Regions from separate parts of the Nonomuraea sp. NPDC047529 genome, predicted to be linked through region 2. Evidence: riboswitches for the same ligand, from Rfam matches in the RefSeq annotation. Region 2 holds a riboswitch; each other region holds the start of a gene.
The links. A riboswitch is a leader RNA that binds a small molecule or an ion and turns the genes downstream of it on or off. The one in region 2 is predicted to bind cyclic di-AMP.
Positions count from the first base shown of each region.

Region 1: it holds a riboswitch for cyclic di-AMP, as region 2 does, so the genes downstream of both, ABZ815_RS21895 (C40 family peptidase) here and ABZ815_RS09630 (CHAP domain-containing protein) in region 2, are expected to answer to the same signal.
Region 3: it holds a riboswitch for cyclic di-AMP, as region 2 does, so the genes downstream of both, ABZ815_RS26200 (NlpC/P60 family protein) here and ABZ815_RS09630 (CHAP domain-containing protein) in region 2, are expected to answer to the same signal.
Region 4: it holds a riboswitch for cyclic di-AMP, as region 2 does, so the genes downstream of both, ABZ815_RS14160 (C40 family peptidase) here and ABZ815_RS09630 (CHAP domain-containing protein) in region 2, are expected to answer to the same signal.

Region 1 covers NZ_JBEYTJ010000013.1:26,936-31,138, reverse strand. The annotation lists gene ABZ815_RS21905 (NYN domain-containing protein) at 1-467, shown strand, start outside; gene ABZ815_RS21900 (NlpC/P60 family protein) at 600-1,526, shown strand; cyclic di-AMP (ydaO/yuaA leader) riboswitch at 1,922-2,084, shown strand; gene ABZ815_RS21895 (C40 family peptidase) at 2,215-2,697, shown strand; gene ABZ815_RS21890 (hypothetical protein) at 2,851-3,681, shown strand; gene ABZ815_RS21885 (M48 family metalloprotease) at 3,693-4,203, shown strand, end outside.
Region 2 covers NZ_JBEYTJ010000004.1:230,505-234,707, reverse strand. The annotation lists gene ABZ815_RS09645 (hypothetical protein) at 1-482, opposite strand, end outside; gene ABZ815_RS09640 (aldo/keto reductase) at 580-1,401, shown strand; gene ABZ815_RS09635 (Gfo/Idh/MocA family oxidoreductase) at 1,421-2,374, shown strand; cyclic di-AMP (ydaO/yuaA leader) riboswitch at 2,492-2,629, shown strand; gene ABZ815_RS09630 (CHAP domain-containing protein) at 2,642-3,337, shown strand; gene ABZ815_RS09625 (class I SAM-dependent methyltransferase) at 3,391-4,203, opposite strand, start outside.
Region 3 covers NZ_JBEYTJ010000017.1:131,037-135,239, reverse strand. The annotation lists partial or broken gene ABZ815_RS26210 (hypothetical protein) at 1-528, shown strand, start outside; gene ABZ815_RS26205 (amino-acid N-acetyltransferase) at 539-1,108, opposite strand; cyclic di-AMP (ydaO/yuaA leader) riboswitch at 1,396-1,547, shown strand; gene ABZ815_RS26200 (NlpC/P60 family protein) at 1,554-2,597, shown strand; gene ABZ815_RS26195 (LuxR C-terminal-related transcriptional regulator) at 2,627-2,839, opposite strand; gene ABZ815_RS26190 (cytochrome P450) at 3,118-4,203, shown strand, end outside.
Region 4 covers NZ_JBEYTJ010000007.1:221,649-225,851, forward strand. The annotation lists gene ABZ815_RS14145 (response regulator transcription factor) at 1-303, shown strand, start outside; gene ABZ815_RS14150 (DUF2306 domain-containing protein) at 276-902, opposite strand; gene ABZ815_RS14155 (NAD(P)-dependent alcohol dehydrogenase) at 1,080-2,072, shown strand; gene ABZ815_RS14160 (C40 family peptidase) at 2,056-2,610, opposite strand; cyclic di-AMP (ydaO/yuaA leader) riboswitch at 2,641-2,794, opposite strand; gene ABZ815_RS14165 (3-isopropylmalate dehydrogenase) at 2,894-3,940, shown strand; gene ABZ815_RS14170 (branched-chain amino acid aminotransferase) at 4,130-4,203, shown strand, end outside.

The DNA.
Region 1 (4,203 bases), on a different contig from region 2:
CCGGCGAGCGTCCCGGGGTGCGCGGCGTGCCGGCGCGGGCCCTGGCCGACGACGACCCGCAGCTCCTCGACCAGCTCCTGGCGCTGCCGCAGGTCCATCTGATCATCGACGGCTACAACGTCACCAAGACCGGCTACGGCACGTTCACCCTCGCCGACCAGCGCAACCGGCTGATGACCGGCCTGGGCGGCCTGGTCGCGCAGACCCGCGTCGAGGTGACGGTGGTCTTCGACGGTGCAGAGCTCAACGCGCCCGTGCAGGTGGTGGCGCCGCGCGGGGTGCGGGTGCTGTTCAGCGCGCCGGGGGAGATCGCCGACGACCTCATCCGCCGGCTCGTCCGCGCCGAGCCGCCCGGCCGGGCCATCGCCGTCGTCTCCTCCGACCGTGAGGTGGCCGAGTCCGTCCGCCGGATGGGCGCCAGACCCGTTCCGTCGGGTCTGCTGCTGCGCCGGTTGGGCCGCGCATAAGTTACGAATTAGCACTATTGGCGAGACCCCACCCGCCACTTCTGTACTATTTCGCCCCAGGTGTAATCCCTGGGAGGCGACGCTGTGAGGTTTGGCCGGGTCACGTTGGCGGCGGGTCTCGCGATCGGGCTGATGACGGTCCCGATGGGTGCGGCGCTCGCTGATCCCAAGCCCACTCTCAAGCAGGCCAAGGCCAAGCTGGAGAAGCTGAACGACAAGGCCGACAAGGTCGTCGACCGGTACAACACGGCGACCGAGGAGTACAAGAAGGCCAAGAACGCCTACACCAAGCTGAACGACCGCTACAAGCAGAAGCTGCAGACGGTCGCCGACCTGCGGGCCGACATCATCAGGGCGGCGGTGGACTCGTACAAGATGGGCGGGGACGTCGCGTCCCTGCCGGGCTTGATGGGCGCGGACGACCCCGAGAACCTGCTGGCCGGGATGGCCATGGCCGGGCAGCTCTCGCGTGAGCGGCTGGAGAAGCTGGCCGCCTTCGACCGCGAGAACAAGGGGCTCAAGGTCGAGCGCGACAACGCCGAGACCGCCCTGGCGGACGCCGACAAGGAGCGGGACGCGGTCCAGAAGGAGCGCGCCGAGGTCCTGAAGCTGGTCGGCGAGCAGAAGAAGCTCCTGGACAAGCTGGGGGCCTACAACCCGGGCAACCCCAACAGCACCGGCATCAAGTACACCGGTCCCGCCTCGGGCAACGCGGCCGCCGTTCTGCGCTTCGCCTTCGCCCAGGTCGGCAAGCCGTACATCTTCGGGGGCACGGGCCCGCGCGGCTACGACTGCTCAGGGCTGACCCAGGCCGCCTGGCGCGCGGCCGGCGTCTCGTTGCCGCGTACGACGTGGCAGCAGTGGGCCTGGGGCTCCGGACGCAAGGTGGACATCAAGGACCTCCAGCCCGGGGACCTCATCTTCAGCGAGGGGCTGGGGCACGTCAGCATCTACGCGGGCGGGGGCAAGATCGTCCACGCGCCGCAGACGGGTGACGTCGTGAAGGTCGTCCGGCTCTCGGACTACCGCCGCCCGCTGGTCGGAGCCATCCGCCCCTGACCTCCGGTCCACCGGGACTCCTCCCGACACTCGCCCTCGGCCGCCCGTCTCGAAGGCCGCAGGGACCACCGGCGTGCCCGCTCTTCCGGCCTGTGGGACGAAGGGGACAAAAGGTGTCAAAGGGCCCTGACAAGCGCCTGCGTCAGGAAGTGTGAGAAGGGTCACATTTAGGTAACGGAGCCTGTGGCTCCAGCAGGGGTTTCCTCCCTTACTCGTGCCTTTATTCGATCTTTACAACCTGACTCCCCCTTTGCACTTTCTTGACCCCTCGGCGTAGTTTCTGGCGTCGCGGTCGGCAAGCCATGCGAGCCGCGAATCGACATCGGAACCCCCGATGTGGACCACATAAAAATCCGTCGGTCGCCGCCGATATCCCCATTCAGGCACATCAATCGAGTGGCGACCTGCCGAGTCCGTGCAGCCAGGAGGCGCGGAGCCGGGGACCCAAAGATCCCGTCATCCCCCGGGATCAGGGGTGAATCGGCGCGTTCAGCGCCGTAGGGCGACTTCCAGGCCCGAATCCGTCAGCTAACCCGGTAGGCGTTCGTGGAAGACACAAGGAGAAATCCTGTCTACCTCCCTGCATAACCCCCGTCTGTCCCGTCTCGCCCTGAAGGGCGTCGCACTCACGATGACCGTGACGGCCGGAGGTGCGGTTCTCCATGCCGTGCCGGCCGGGGCGCAGACGGTGAGCGAATCGGCCGTCAGGCTCACCGCGGTGTCCAGCACCGCCGAGGCGGCCACCACCAGGTCGGCCAAGTCGGCGAAGAGCGCCAGGTCGGCCAAGGCGGCGAAGGCCGCCAGGCAGAAGGTGAGGGCCCACAAGGCCGTCGCCGTCGCCAAGCACCAGATCGGCGACCCGTACCGGTACGGGGCCACGGGTCCTGGTGCGTTCGACTGCTCCGGACTCGTCCAGTACGCCTGGAAGAAGGCCGGGGTGCGACTCCCACGCGTGACGAGCAGCCAGTTCGCCCGCATTCGGCACAAGGTCTCCTGGCGGAAGCTCAAGCCGGGCGACCTGATGTTCTTCAACGGGCTGGGCCACGTCGGCATGTACGTCGGCCACGGCAAGATGATCCATTCGCCGAGGACCGGCGAACGGGTGCGCATCGACAAACTGGGCGGATGGCGGAAGTCGTCGTTCGTCGGCGCGGTGCGTCCCGGCGCGTGACAACAGGCCCCGCCCGGACCCTCCCCGGTCCGGGCCGGGGCCTGTCGCATGTCCGGCTTCCTGCTGCGAACCGCAGGTCCGGCCTTGCGGAGAGGGCGTGGGCCCGGTCTCGTGAAGGGGGCGTGCGGGCCGCGGGCCGACTAGCATCGGGCCGTGTCCTCGCAGGTGCGTCCGTCCCTCCGCGGTCCGCGTCTGCTCCTGCCCGTCCTGCTGCTGGCGGCGGTTCTCGTGGTCGCCGACGCGCCGCCCGGCGCCGTCCTGCCCGCCGGGGCGCGCGATCTGTGGGCCGGCGGCGGTCAGGTGGTCCGCGGCGGACGGTCCGTGGTCGTGGGGCATCACGCCGAGCCCGGCGTGCTCGCCGATCTCGCCCGTCGCGCCGACCTCGCCGGTCGGCGGGTGTCCGCGCTGCTCGGCCGGCCGGTACGCGCGCTGGTCGTCGTACCGGACTCCGACGCCGAGGCGGCCGGGCTGGCGGGCACGGGCCCGCTGGACGGGCTGGCCGCGGTGGCCGACGGCCCGAGGGTGATCATCGTCCCCGGCTCCTTCGCGCGGCTCACCCCCACCGGACGCGACGTCGTCCTCACCCACGAGCTCACGCACGTCGCCGCAGGCACCGACCGGCTGCCCGTCTGGCTCTACGAGGGGTTCGCCGACTACGTGGCCTACCGCGACGCCGGACTCCCCGTCAGGACTGCCGCCGCCGAACTCGCCGCCGAAGTACGGGCCGGCCGGCTGCCGAGCGAGTTGCCCGGAGCCGCGGCTTTCGCCCCCACGGCAGCCGACCCCGGACGGCTCGCGCGGGCGTACCAGGAGGCCTGGATGGCGTGTCGCTTCCTCGCAGACCGGTTCGGTGACGGGACCCTGGTACGGCTCTACCGTGATGCCCGCGTGGCCGGCGTCGATCAGGCGCTCGCCTCCGTGGGGCTGACCGCCGAGACACTGGCGGCACGGTGGCGCGAGTACGTACGAGAGCAGCTCGCGTGAAGGGGAGGCAGATGAGCGAGCGGAACGACCCGCCCCGGGAGGGGGACGAGCCCGCGGGAGCGGTCGCCAGAGGGGCCGACGAGCCCGGTACGGCGGTCGCGGCGGGCCACGGCGGCGGTGTGGCCATCAGGGACGACGAGGACGGGCGCCCCGGCGACGGCGGCCCGCCGGAACCCTCCGGCACCACCGAACCCCCCGAGTCCCCAGGTCACCCCGACGACCCGGACGACCCGGACACCTCCGGCCCCACCCCCGGCGAACGCCCCGACGCGGACGCCGACCCCGACACCGAGGACCCCCGCCACCTCCATCCCCCCACCCCCGACGAGCGCCCCCACGCGAAGGACGCCGAGAGCCCCGCCGAGAACTCCGCCGAGAACTCCGCCGAGAGCGCGGACGCCCCGGGCAAGCCCGGCAAGGGCCGAGGCGACGGCAAGGGCGGCAAAGGCGGCAAGCGTGGCAAGGGTGGTGAAGGCGGAAAGGACGGCGCGGGCCGCCCCGGCGACCCGTCGGACAGCACCA
Region 2 (4,203 bases):
ACGGCGTCGGCCAGCTTCTCGGGGACGGGCAGCGCGGTGAAGACCGAGACCCGGCTCATCCGCAGCCGCAGCGCGGCGGCCAGGCCGAGCAGGGCCCGCGCCCGCGACGGCGTCGCCCGCGCCCGCAGCAGCGGCCGGTACGGCCCGGCGGCCAGCAGTTCGAGCAGCCTGAGCGTGGCCAGGCCGTCGTCCACGACGACGATGCGGCCGGGGTCGGAGGTCAGCCAGCGCACCTGGACCTTGCCGGAGAACGCGTCGCCCACGGCCTGGACGCGGCGCGGCATGCGCTCGCGCGGCTCGTCCAGCACCAGGCCTGGAGGCAGGTCGAGGCGGCGCAGCTCCTTGCGGGTGGCGCGCAGCGGGCGCAGGCCGGCGCGCGGCACGACCACGGTGTCCGGGCCGAGCAGCCCGGCATGGTGGGCCTCGACGGCGCACAGCATCTGGAGCGGAGACTCCACCCAGGCCGACGCCTGTCTGACCACTCTGTTTCCCCCAGCCGGTGGAGCGCCTTGCACGACCCGTCACAAGCTAACCCGGCCTGCTTAAGCCGCAAGAAACGACACGTGAACAATGGAGGGTATGAACTCGCTGATGCTCAACACCGACGGTGTGCAGATACCACAGCTCGGCTTCGGCGTCTGGCAGGTCTCTGCCGACGACGCCGAGCACGCCGTGACGACCGCGCTGCGCGCCGGATACCGGCATGTCGACACCGCCGCCGCCTACGAGAACGAGGAGGGCGTCGGCCGGGCCGTGCGCGCCGCCGGGGTGCCACGGGAGAAGGTGTTCGTCACCACCAAGCTGTGGAACGGCGACCACGGGCGGGCCGAGCAGGCCTTCGACGAGAGCCTGGCCCGCCTGGGCCTCGACTACGTAGATCTTTTCCTGATCCACTGGCCGGTTCCGGAGCAGGACAAGTACGTGCAGGCCTGGCGGGCGCTGGAGAAGATCTACCGTGACGGCCGGGCCAAGGCCATCGGGGTCTCCAACTTCACGGTCGCCACCCTGACCCGGCTGATGGACGAGACCGACATCACGCCCTCGATCAACCAGATCGAGCTGCACCCGTACTTCCAGCAGCGCGAGATGCGGGCCTTCCACGAGGCCAACGGCATCCTGACCGAGGCGTGGAGCCCGCTCGGGCAGGGCAAGGGGCTGCTGGCCGACCCGGCGCTGCGCGTGCTGTCGGAGAAGTACGGCAAGACGCCCGCGCAGATCGTGCTCCGCTGGCATCTCCAGCTCGGCAACGTGGTGATCCCCAAGTCGGTCACCCCGGCGCGGATCGAGGAGAACATCGACGTGTTCGACTTCATCCTCGACTCCGAGGACCTGGTGGCCATCGGCGCGATGAACTCTGGGCGGCGCATCGGGCCCGACCCCGACTCGTTCAACCTGACCTGAGCGCTCTACGATCTCGGGCGTGCGAGATTTCACCTGGGGAATAGCGGCGACCGGCGGCATCGCGCGTACCGTGGGGGCGGCCATCGTGGCCGAGCCCGGCATGCGGGTGGCCGCCGTCGGCTCGCGGAGCCTGGTCAGGGCGCGGGCCCTGGCCGACGAGCTGGGCGCGGAGTCGGCCTATGGCTCCTACGAGGCCCTGTGCGCCGATCCGGCCGTCGACGCGGTCTACGTGGCCACGCCGCACGCCCAGCACCTGGAGGTGGCCGAGGCGGCCATCGCGGCGGGCAAGTCCGTGCTGTGCGAGAAGCCGCTGGCGGCCGGCGTGGCCGACGCCGAGCGCATGGTGGCGCTGGCCCGCGCGGCCGGGGTCTTCCTCATGGAGGCCATGTGGATGCGGTTCAACCCGCTCATCCAGCGGGTGGCGGCCGATCCGCGTTTCGGGGAGATCCGCTCGGTGCGGGCCTCGTTCGGGTTCGCGCTGCCCTACGACCCCGCCCATCGGCTGTGGGCGCCGGAGCTGGGCGGCGGGGCCCTGCTCGACCTGGGGATCTACCCGTTCGGGCTGGCGCAGCTCCTGCTCGGCATGCCGCGTGAGCTGCGGATCACCGGCTCGCTGGCGCCGAGCGGGGTCGACGCGGAGGCGGGCGGGGTGCTGCTCTACCCGGACGGGCGGCGGGCGCTGGTGGACGTGTCCCTGCTCGCCCATCACGCCAACGACGCGAGCGTGGTGGGCACGTCGATGCGGGCCGACATCCTGGCGCCGTTCTGGGCGCCGCAGCGGGTGCTGCTGTCGGGGCCGTCGATGGAGACGGAGGAGCTGGTGCTCGACCCGGCCGACAACGGGTACGCCGGGGAGCTGCGCGAGGTGCGCGCCGCCACGGCCGAGGGCCGGACCGAGAGCGCCGTCATGCCGCTTGACGAATCCCTTGCCATGATGGGGCTTCTGGCCGACGCGCGGGGGCAACTCTCCTAGCTGCGCCTTTAGGCATTTGCCTTCTTCTTGCCCGATGTATTACCTTGTGGGGCATCTCGCGGCAGACGTCCGGTTTGTCCGGCTTTGTCCAACCATCGCAAGACATTTCACAGGATCGTCCTGTGACCGCTGAATCCGCCTCCGGGCGGAACCGGGGACCCACGTCCTTTGGGGTGAATCGGCACTTCGGTGCCGTAGGGCAGCTTCCACGTCCGAACCCGTCAGCTAACCCGGTAAGCGGCATGGAAGCAAGGAGTAATGCCCTCGATGGCCAAGCACCGTCCCATCCGTGCCCCGAAGATCAACCACCTCCGCGCCGCACTCGGCGCGACCATCATCGCCACCGCGATCGGCGCCCACGCCACCGCCGCCGGCGCCGACAGCGTCGACCCGGCCGCCTCCACCGGCCACTCGGCCGTCGCGCCGCAGGCCGCCGCCCAGACCGGCAGGGCCGGGGAGACCCAGGTCAACGTCACCGCCGCACAGGTCCTGGCCGTGGCCAAGGCCCAGGTCGGCATCTCCGAGAACGCCTACGGCGGCGGCACCAAGTTCCAGAAGTGGTACGCCGACTCCCAGCGCGCCGCCGAGACCGTCGCCCGCGACGGCGGGAGCCGCCAGGACTACGTGAACGCCGCCTGGTGCTCGATGTTCGTCTCCTGGGTCGGCGAGCAGACCGGCGCCCGCCCGCAGGTCGGCTGGGACGCCTGGACCGTGGCCCACGCCAAGTGGTTCGCCGCCAACAAGCGCTGGGGCACCGAGGCCAAGCCCGGCGCCGTCGTCTTCTTCTCCTGGAGCGGCAGCAAGAGCCTGGACGCCATCCAGCACGTCGGCTTCGTCGTCAAGGACAACGGCAACGGCACGATCTCCACGGTCGAGGGCAACACCGGCAACGGCAAGGTGGAGGAGCGCGTCCGGCCGAAGTCGCAGGTCGTCGGCTACGGCTACCCGCAGTACGCGGGCTGACCTCCCCGGCTTCGAGCGCGCGTCCCGCACGAGGGACGCGCGCTCGCCGCGTCTCAGGGCCGGACCGCCACCAGCGAGTACAGCACCGGCAGGTGCGAGTCCCCGAACGGCAGCCGGTAGCGCCCGTCCTCACCCTCGGTCAGCAGCCCGCGCGGGTCCAGCTCGGCGGCGACGTGCTCGCCCAGCTCGGCCACCGTGAGCCCGGCGCGCGCCGCCGCCGTGACGATCTCGCCCACCGAGTACGGGTACTGGACGGTCTCCTGGGCCTCGGTCACCACCCCGGCGTCGGCGTACGTGCCGGTCACCGTCTCGCGGTGGGCCTGGCCGCCGCCGTAGGGCCAGTCGGCCACCAGCGGGTCGAGCGAGGCCACCGTCTGGTAGGCCGGATGCAGGTCGACCAGCACCAGCCGCCCGCCGGGCCGCAGCGCCATGGCCGCGCCGCGCATCCAGGCGGCCAGGTCGCCGATCCAGCACAACACGCCGTACGTGGCCACGGCCAGGTCGAAGCCCCCGGCCAGCGACTCGGGCAACCGCTGCGTGTCGGCCTCCACGAACGTGGCCGCCAGCCCGGCCTCGGCCGCCAGGTCGCGGGCGCGCGCGACCGCCACCGGGGAGAAGTCGACGCCGGTCACCCGCGCTCCGAGCCGCGCCCAGCTCAGCGTGTCCATGCCGAAGTGGCACTGCAGGTGGAGCAGGTCCTTCCCGGCGACGTCGCCGGCCAGGCCGCGTTCGAGCGCGTAGAGGGTCTGCCGACCGGCGAGGAAGGCGTCCACGTCGTAGAACCTGTCGGCAGGCGTGGAGCCGTGGACGCGGGCGCGCTCGTCCCAGAGGGCCCGGTTGGCGGGGAGGCCGGCTGCTGCGGGTTG
Region 3 (4,203 bases), on a different contig from region 2:
GCCATAGCCCTGCTGCTGCTGACCGTAGTCGGGCAGCGACTGGGGCTGCTGGCCGTACTGCGGCTGCTGGCCATAACCCTGCTGGCCCGAGGCGGCCTGCTGGCCGTACTGGGCCTCCTGGCCATAGCCGGGCTGGGTGTACTGCTGGCCCGAGGACTGCGGCTGCTGGCCGTAGCCCTGCTGCTGGCCATATCCCTGCTGCTGGCCGTACTGGGGCTGCTGGCCGTAGCCCTGCTGCTGGCCGTGCTGCTGTTGCTGACCGTATTGGGGTTGCTGGCCGTAGCCCTGTTGCTGCTGCTGGCCATATGGGGGCTGGCCATAGGCGTCGTCCGCCCGGTAGCCGACCACAGTCACGTCCGGGTCGGGCTCACCGGGGCGACGGCCCTGGTGCTGCCCGTACTCGGGGTTCTCGCCGGATTCGTCCTGTGGATACGGCGGCTGTCCGGTGCTCACCGTGTCACCTCGCTTCGAGTGCGCATGTGGCACGTGTCAGGACACATGCCTGTGCTGCCCAACGTATCGACATAGGTATCAACAATCACCTTTCCAAGTGGTCAAGGTCCGCGTCACCCGATGTCAGATGCAGCAGCATGCGGGTGTTGCCAAGGGTGTTCGGTTTGACGTGTTCCAGATCAAGGAACTCCGCCACACCCTCGTCGTACGAGGCCAGCAACTCGGCGTAGACCTCGGGTGAGACCGGCGTGCCCTGGATGGGGCGGAAACCGTGCCTCGCGAAGAAGTCGACCTCAAAAGTCAGACAGAATACACGTCGCAGCCCCAGATCCTTCGCCTGCCGGACGAGTGCCGAGACGATCCGATGCCCGGCCCCCATTCCCCGGCACGCCGGATCGACCGCCACCGTACGGACCTCGGCGAGATCCTCCCAGAGCACGTGAAGCGCGCCGCAGCCGACGACCTCCCCGCTCAGCTCGGCCACCCAGAACTCCTGGACGTCCTCGTACAGCGTGACCGTGGCCTTCTCCAGGAGCCGCGGACCCGCGCCCGCGTAGGTGTCCACGAGACGCCTGATCGCGCGCACGTCGGGCGTGCGGGCACGCCTGACCACGACCGCGGTCTCGGGGACTGCCACTTCGGCCACCTGCTCCATGGCTCTCCAGGGTACAGATCTCATTACGGCTCAGCCCTAAATCCCACGTCTCGGGCATCTCATCACATGCTGTGTCCAGATGAACACGCCCCGACCTGGAGCTTTCCTCCAGTCGTCACCCCCCAGAATGCTGGACAAAAGGTGCAGAAGCCCGCTTCCGTACGGCTACCCACGAGATCACCTTGTGACCCTTCAGTTGTGAAACCTCTACAGACTCGGTAGTTCCGGTTGAGCGCGAACCCGGAGTGCATTAGTGTCCAGCGACGATGTTCTCCGCGTAATGCGCGCGGAAAGACACGCCCAATTCCCGCAAGGGAAGCCGGGGAACCACCGGTGGCGAGCACCTCGCGCCACCACTCGGGGTGAATCCGATCATCTCGGTAGGGCTGCTCCGGCCCGAACCCGTCAGCTAACCCGGCCGGCGTCGATGAGAGGAGCTTGGTTGGTGAAGCGGACGCTCGATCGCGAGGGGAAGCCGGGGGGCAGGCACGCCCGTCCCCGGGAGCAGGCCAGGCGCTCACGTCGCCTCGGCGTCATCGGCGCCGCCGTCGCCGCGATGCTGTTCGCCGTACCCGTCGGTTCCGCCGCCGCCGACCCGAAGCCGTCGCTCTCCGAGCTGGCCGACCAGGTCGAGAAGATGCACGAAGAGATCGAGACGCTGACCGAGGAGTACAACGGGCAGCGCGAACGGCTGAAGTCCGCGCAGAAGGCCAACGACGCCGCCCAGAAGACCCTGGCCACCAGCGAGTCCGACCTGGCCGCCAAGCGCGCCAGGGCCACGCTGCTCGCCCAGAACGCCTACATCACCGGCGGCCTGGACAAGGCCCTGGTCTTCGCCCAGTCCGACGACCCTGAGACCTTCCTCGACCGGGCCGCGACCACGTACGCGCTCGAACAGCAGCAGGGCGAGGAGGTCAACCAGCTCGCCAAGGCCATGGAGGCCGCCGAGCGCGCCAGGTCGGGCGCCAAGACCCGCATCGCCGAGGTCCAGAAGATCGTCAGTGATCTTGAGGGCAAGCGCTCGAAGATCACCAAGCTGGTCGCCAAGGTCGAGAGCAACCTCTACCGGCGGGCCGTCGGCGAGGCCGGCCGGCCCGGCACCCGCGCCGTACGCGTCAACCTGCCGGTCATCGGCAACGGCAAGGCCGCCCAGGCCGCCAAGTGGGCCCTCACCCAGCAGCTCAAGCCGTACGTGTGGGGCGCCGAAGGGCCGCGCTCCTACGACTGCTCCGGCCTGGTGATGGCCGCCTACCAGCGCGTGGGCATCTCGCTCCCCCACTACACCGGCGACCAGTGGACGGCCGGCACGCACATCAGCCGCGACCAGCTCCGCGCCGGCGACCTGGTCTTCTTCTACAGCGACCTGCACCACGTCGGCATCTACATCGGCGGCGGCATGATGGTCCACGCACCGCAGACCGGCGATGTCGTCCGGATCTCCGCGCTCGGCAATCGGCCGTTCGCCGGCGCCGTGCGCATCGCGGACTGACCGGCGATTCACTTCGGAGTTCCGCGCCGTCAGATGAGCTGGCGGCGCGCCGCCCACGCCACGGCCTCGATCGCCGTGGCCACGCCGATGCGGTCGCAGATGCCTCTGAGCCGCCGGCGTACGGTCCGTCCGCTGATATCCAGCCGTCTCCCGACCCGGTCGACGGTCACCCCTCTGGCCAGTTCAGCCAGTAACGCCAAATCCGCGTGGCTCAGCTCAACGCCTTCAGTGAGCACATCCACCGGGAGCCCTCCCCCCAACAGCAGAACTTGGACCTTTCAGTAGGAGCAAAGCCGCTCGTCTCGGTGAAGGTAAACGCATCGCGGAAAGGTCGTCAAGCACGACAATCGCCGCCCTTGACCAGTGCTATTGACATGATCACTTATATGTGACGTACTCCGCATATGTCGGCACGCCACGGTCCGCTATGAACGGTCCAAACGATCAATTCGGCGGCCCGGTCCAGCCACCGATGAGCGCCACCGACCTCCTGGGTTTTGATCCCTCGGATCCGCAATTTGTGCGCGATCCGTACGTCCGATATCGAGAGCTCCGCGCGGTCGGGGCGATCTTCAGAACGCGCGGCGGGCTGCTCGTCACGACCACGTACGAGCTGTGCGCGGCCGTCCTGCGTGACCCGATGTTCGGTCACGGAACGTCCGCGCCCGTGGCGGAAGAGGCAGGTCAGCCCGGCAGGTCGTTCCTGCTCATGGACCCGCCCGATCACACCCGGTTGCGGAACCTTGTCAGCCGCGCGTTCACCCCGCGCATGGTCGAACGGCTCAGGCCGCGGGTCGCGGCGATCACCGCCGACCTGATCGGACGGCTGCCGGAGGAGGCGGAGCTGATTTCCGGCTTCGCCCACCCGCTGCCGGTGATGGTGATCAGCGAGATGCTCGGGGTGCCGCCGGAGGACCACGAGCGCTTCCGCGGATGGAGCGAGGCTCTTGCCCGCGGACTTGACCCGATGCTGACAGACGCTCTCATGTCGGAAACGGAGCGTTCCAGGAACGAGTTCCGCGACTACTTCCGCCGCCTGATCGCCCTGCGCCGCGAGCGTCCCGGTGAGGACCTCCTGAGCGCCCTCGCGCACGTCGAGGAGTTGACCGAGGCCGAGTTGCTGTCGACCTGCGTGCTGCTGCTCGTGGCCGGCCACGAGACCACCGTCAACCTCATCGCGAACGGCGTGCTGAACCTGCTGCGGCACGGCCTGCTGCACCGCGCCGCCGAGCGGCCGAGGGAGGTGGTCGAGGAGGTGTTGCGCTTCGATCCGCCGGTCCAGCTCACCTCCAGGATCGCGCTGGAGGACAGGGAACTGGGCGGCACGCCGGTGCCCGCCGGCTCGGCCGTGCTCGTGCCGATCGGCGCGGCCAATCGCGATCCGGCCGCGTTCGCCGATCCCGACCGGTTCGACCCGGGCCGCGAGCCCGGCCGGCATCTCGCCTTCGGGCTCGGCCTGCACTTCTGCCTGGGGGCGACGCTGGCCAGGATGGAGGGCGAGATCGCGCTGTCCGCGCTGGCCGTGGCCGCGCCGAAGATGGAGGCCGCCGATCCGGAGCCGCCGTACAAGGAGAACGTGGTGCTGCGCGGGCTGGCCCGGCTGCCG
Region 4 (4,203 bases), on a different contig from region 2:
ACCGCGGCGGCCGGCGGCGAGGCGCTCATCGCCCCGAGCGTGACCGCGCGCCTGCTGGCCGCGTTCGCCGGGGCCGGGCGTATCGAGGCGCCCGCGCAGCCGGTCGAGGCGCTCACCGGCCGCGAGGAGGAGATCCTGCGCGCGGTGGCCCGCGGCCGGACCAACAGCGAGATCGCCGCCGAGCTGCACATCTCGCTCAGCACGGTCAAGAGCCACGTCGCGAGCCTGATGACCAAGCTCGGCGTGCGCAACCGCGTCGAGATCGCCATGTGGGCCTACGAGACCGACCGCGTACGCACCTGACCCCGGCGGACGACCGACTCGGCCACCGCCAGGTTGATCACCCAGCCCGCGCCGACGAGCAGCGCCCGGCCCAGCTCGCCAGGTGGCCCGAAGGCGGCCAGCCCGAACGCCAGGGTGAACGCCTGCGTGCCCGCGCCGAGCCCGATCGCGTACCCGCGCGTCATCCAGGCCCGATGCCGGGCGACGTCGCGCCGCCGGATCGCGGCCAGGCCGAGCAGGAGGCAGGCGGCCATGGCCGTCCCGAACAGCAGCCGGAAGGCGGCCAGCAGCGTGCCGTCGCCCGCCGGGAGGTCGGAGAAGAGCGTCAGCCACAGCCCTGACAGCGCCGCGACCAGCCCGGACGCCACCAGCGCCCGCCCAGCCACCCGGTGCCACCCGGGCCGCCGGGCCCGGAACCCGGCCTGGAACTGGAACGTGCCGAGGACGCAGAACGCCAGCGACGCCGGGATGTGCAGCAGCACCGGCACGGGCATGGCGAAGAACCGCGCGTTGTCGGCCGTGACGGCGGCGCCGGAGGCCAGCTCGGTCACCCGGAGGGCGCCGGCGACCAGGGGGACGACGCTGAGCGTGAGCAGCCCGGCAGGTGCGATCCATCTCATGGGGAAGAGGGTGACGGCCGCGGCCGTGCCGGGTCATCGCGCGGACGGCCCCTCCCTGTTCGCACCATCGGCGGGACGGGCCGTCGTACTTTCGGCCATCGAGCCGTCGCCTTTCGACCGTTGAGCGTCCGCGCAGGTCGCGCCCACACTGACGGCACATCCACGAGGGAGGAAACGATGAAGGCCTACGTCCTGCGCAGGTTCGGCTCGCCCGACCAGCTCGTCCTGACCGAGGTCGAGCGGCCCGTGCCGCGCGACGACGAGGTGCTGATCCGGGTGCGGGCCACGTCCGTGCAGCCCTATGACTGGCACTTCATGCGGGGAGAGCCGTACCTGGCCCGGGTCATGGGCGGCGGGGTCGGGCTGCTGCGGCCCAGCATCGCCGTCCTCGGGGCCGACGTGGCGGGGGAGGTCGAGGCGGCGGGCAAGGACGTCACGCTGTTCCGCCCCGGCGACGAGGTGTACGCGATGTCCCTGCGGGGCGGCTTCGGCGAGTACGTCTGCCTGCGGCAGGACGAGGTGGCCCCCAAGCCGCGGGGGCTGTCGTTCGAGCAGGCGGCGGCGGTGCCGATGGCGGCCAACACCGCGCTGATCGCGCTGCGCGACGAGGGACGCGTGCAGCCGGGCCAGAAGGTGCTGGTCAACGGCGCGTCCGGCGGTGTGGGCACGTTCGCCGTGCAGCTCGCCAGGTCGATGGGGGCCCACGTCACCGGCGTGTGCGGCGGGCGCAACGCGGACCTGGTCCGCTCGCTCGGCGCGGACGACGTCGTCGACCACACCAAGGAGGACTTCGCGACCTCGGGCCGGCGCTTCGACCTCCTCATCGACGTGGCGGGCGGCCGCCGGCTGTCGGACTGCCGTCGCGTGCTGACCAGGAAGGGCACGTACGTGCTGGTCGGCGGGCCGGCCGGCCGCTGGGTGCAGCCGGCCGGCCACATGTTCGCCGCACTGGCGTCGGCGTCCTTCGTCCCGCAGCGGATCGTCAGGGCGGACGTGGTCCGCTGCGGGAGCAACAGGGCGAACCTGCTGACGCTGACCGGGCTGATCGAGCAGGGGGAGGTCACCCCGGTCATCGACAGGACCTTCCCGTTCGGCGAGATCCCGGCGGCCGTCCGCTACCAGGAGGAGGGACACTCGCCGGGGAAGGTCGTCGTCACAGGGTCGCGGTGAGCATGGCGGGGGCCGGGGCCTTGCGGAGCTGGGCGTAGTCGGCCCAGCGCTTGACGCCCTTGGGGTCGGGGCGTACCGCGCCGACGAAGGCCTGCCTGCGCCACTGCGACAGGCGTTCCTCCTTCACCACGTCGCCGGTGTGGGGGGAGTGGACCATGTAGCCGGGCTTGGAGATCATGCCGACGTGGCCGAGGCCGCTGAAGAACACCAGGTCGCCTGGTTTGAGGTCCTTCCAGGCGATTTTCTTGGAGAAGGCGCCGTACTGATCCGCGGCGACTCTGGGGAGCTCGATGCCGGCGTCCTCGTAGGCCCGGAGCATGAGGCCCGAGCAGTCGTAGCCCCGCTCGCTGGCGCCGCCCCACACGTACGGGGTGCCGCGCTTGTCCATGGCGTATTCGAGGGCGACCTTCCAGGCCGGTTTCGGCACGTGCCGTTCCTGGACCTGTTTCACCTGGGGGCCGGTGAGGGTGATGGCGGGGGTGGGGTCGGCGGGAGCGACGGGAGCGGCGGGCGCGAGACCCGCTCCGCCCGCCGCCACCGCCAGGAGAATGGCGATGCTAGACAGGGGACTGTCCTTCCACGTGGCCGGCCGGGTTAGCTGACGGGCTCGGGCCTGGAAGTAGCCCTACGGCGGTGCTTGAGAGCGGTGCCGATTCGCCCCGGGGGGAAAGATGGGTCCCCGGCTCCACGCAGCGGCTGCGTGGATTAGGCTCGTCGGACTCTAACGAAACGGTCAAAAGGTCGCAATCCCCCCAAAACGGATTGTCCGGAGATTGAGATGATGTGTTCGTCAGCCGAGACGAGCCGGTAAGGTACCGCCCATGGAGTCGCGTAACATCCGCCTGGCCGTCATCCCCGGGGATGGCATCGGTGCCGAGGTCGTAGCCGAAGGGCTCAAGGCCCTGGAGGCCGTGGGCACGAAGATCGAGCCCACCCACTACGACCTGGGCGCAGCCCGCTACCACCGCACGGGCGAGACGCTGCCCGACGCGGTGCTCGAAGAGCTGCGCGGCTACGACGCGATCCTGCTCGGCGCCGTCGGCGACCCCAGCGTGCCGCCGGGCATCCTGGAGCGCGACCTGCTGCTCAAGCTCAGGTTCGAGTTCGACCACTACGTCAACCTGCGCCCGGTCAAGCTGTTCCCCGGCGTCGAGACCGCGCTGGCCGGCGCCACCGCCGAGCACATCGACATGGTCGTCGTCCGCGAGGGCACCGAGGGCCTCTACGCCGGCACCGGCGGCGTCATGCGGCGCGGCACGCCGCACGAGATCGCCACCCAGGAGTCGCTGAACACCGCCCACGGCGTCGAGCGCGTCGTGCGTTACGCCTTCCAGAAGGCGCAGTCGCGGCCCCGCAAGAAGCTCACGCTCGTCCACAAGACGAACGTGCTCACCTTCGCCGGCGACCTTTGGCAGCGCACGGTCAACCGCGTGGCCGAGGAGTTCCCCGACGTCACCACCGACTACAGCCACATCGACGCGGCCTCGATGTTCTTCGTCACCCAGCCCGAGCGCTTCGACGTGATCGTCACCGACAACCTGTTCGGCGACATCATCACCGACCTCGGCGCCGCGATCGCCGGCGGCATCGGCCTGGCGGCCAGCGGCAACATCAACCCCGAGCGCACCTCGCCGAGCATGTTCGAGCCGGTGCACGGCAGCGCGCCCGACATCGCCGGTCAGGGCAAGGCCGACCCGACCGCCACCATCCTGTCCGTGGGCATGCTCCTCGACCACCTCGGCCTGCACGCCGAGGCCGCCAAGGTCGAGCAGGCCGTGGCCGCCGACATCGCCGAGCGCGTCACCGGCCGCGCCGGCCGTTCGACCAGCGAGATCGGCGACGACATCTCCGCGCGAGTATCCGGCTAGGACCGTCTAGCCCCGTACGCGCCTGGCGGTCCCGACGAGGACTGCCAGGCGCTTTTTGGCGTTCAGAGGGTTGAACCCATCCCAACTGCCTCTTGCCATCCCAAATGGCAAGACAATAGGAAGTACGAATACTGCTCGTGGGCAGTAGCTTTCAGGATCGTAGATTCGCAGAGAGTAAGGACCGTCGTCATGACCATCGCTCAGAAGCTCAGCTTCGACGTGCAGCATTCCGACCACGCTCGCACCGCGGCCGAGCGGGAGCA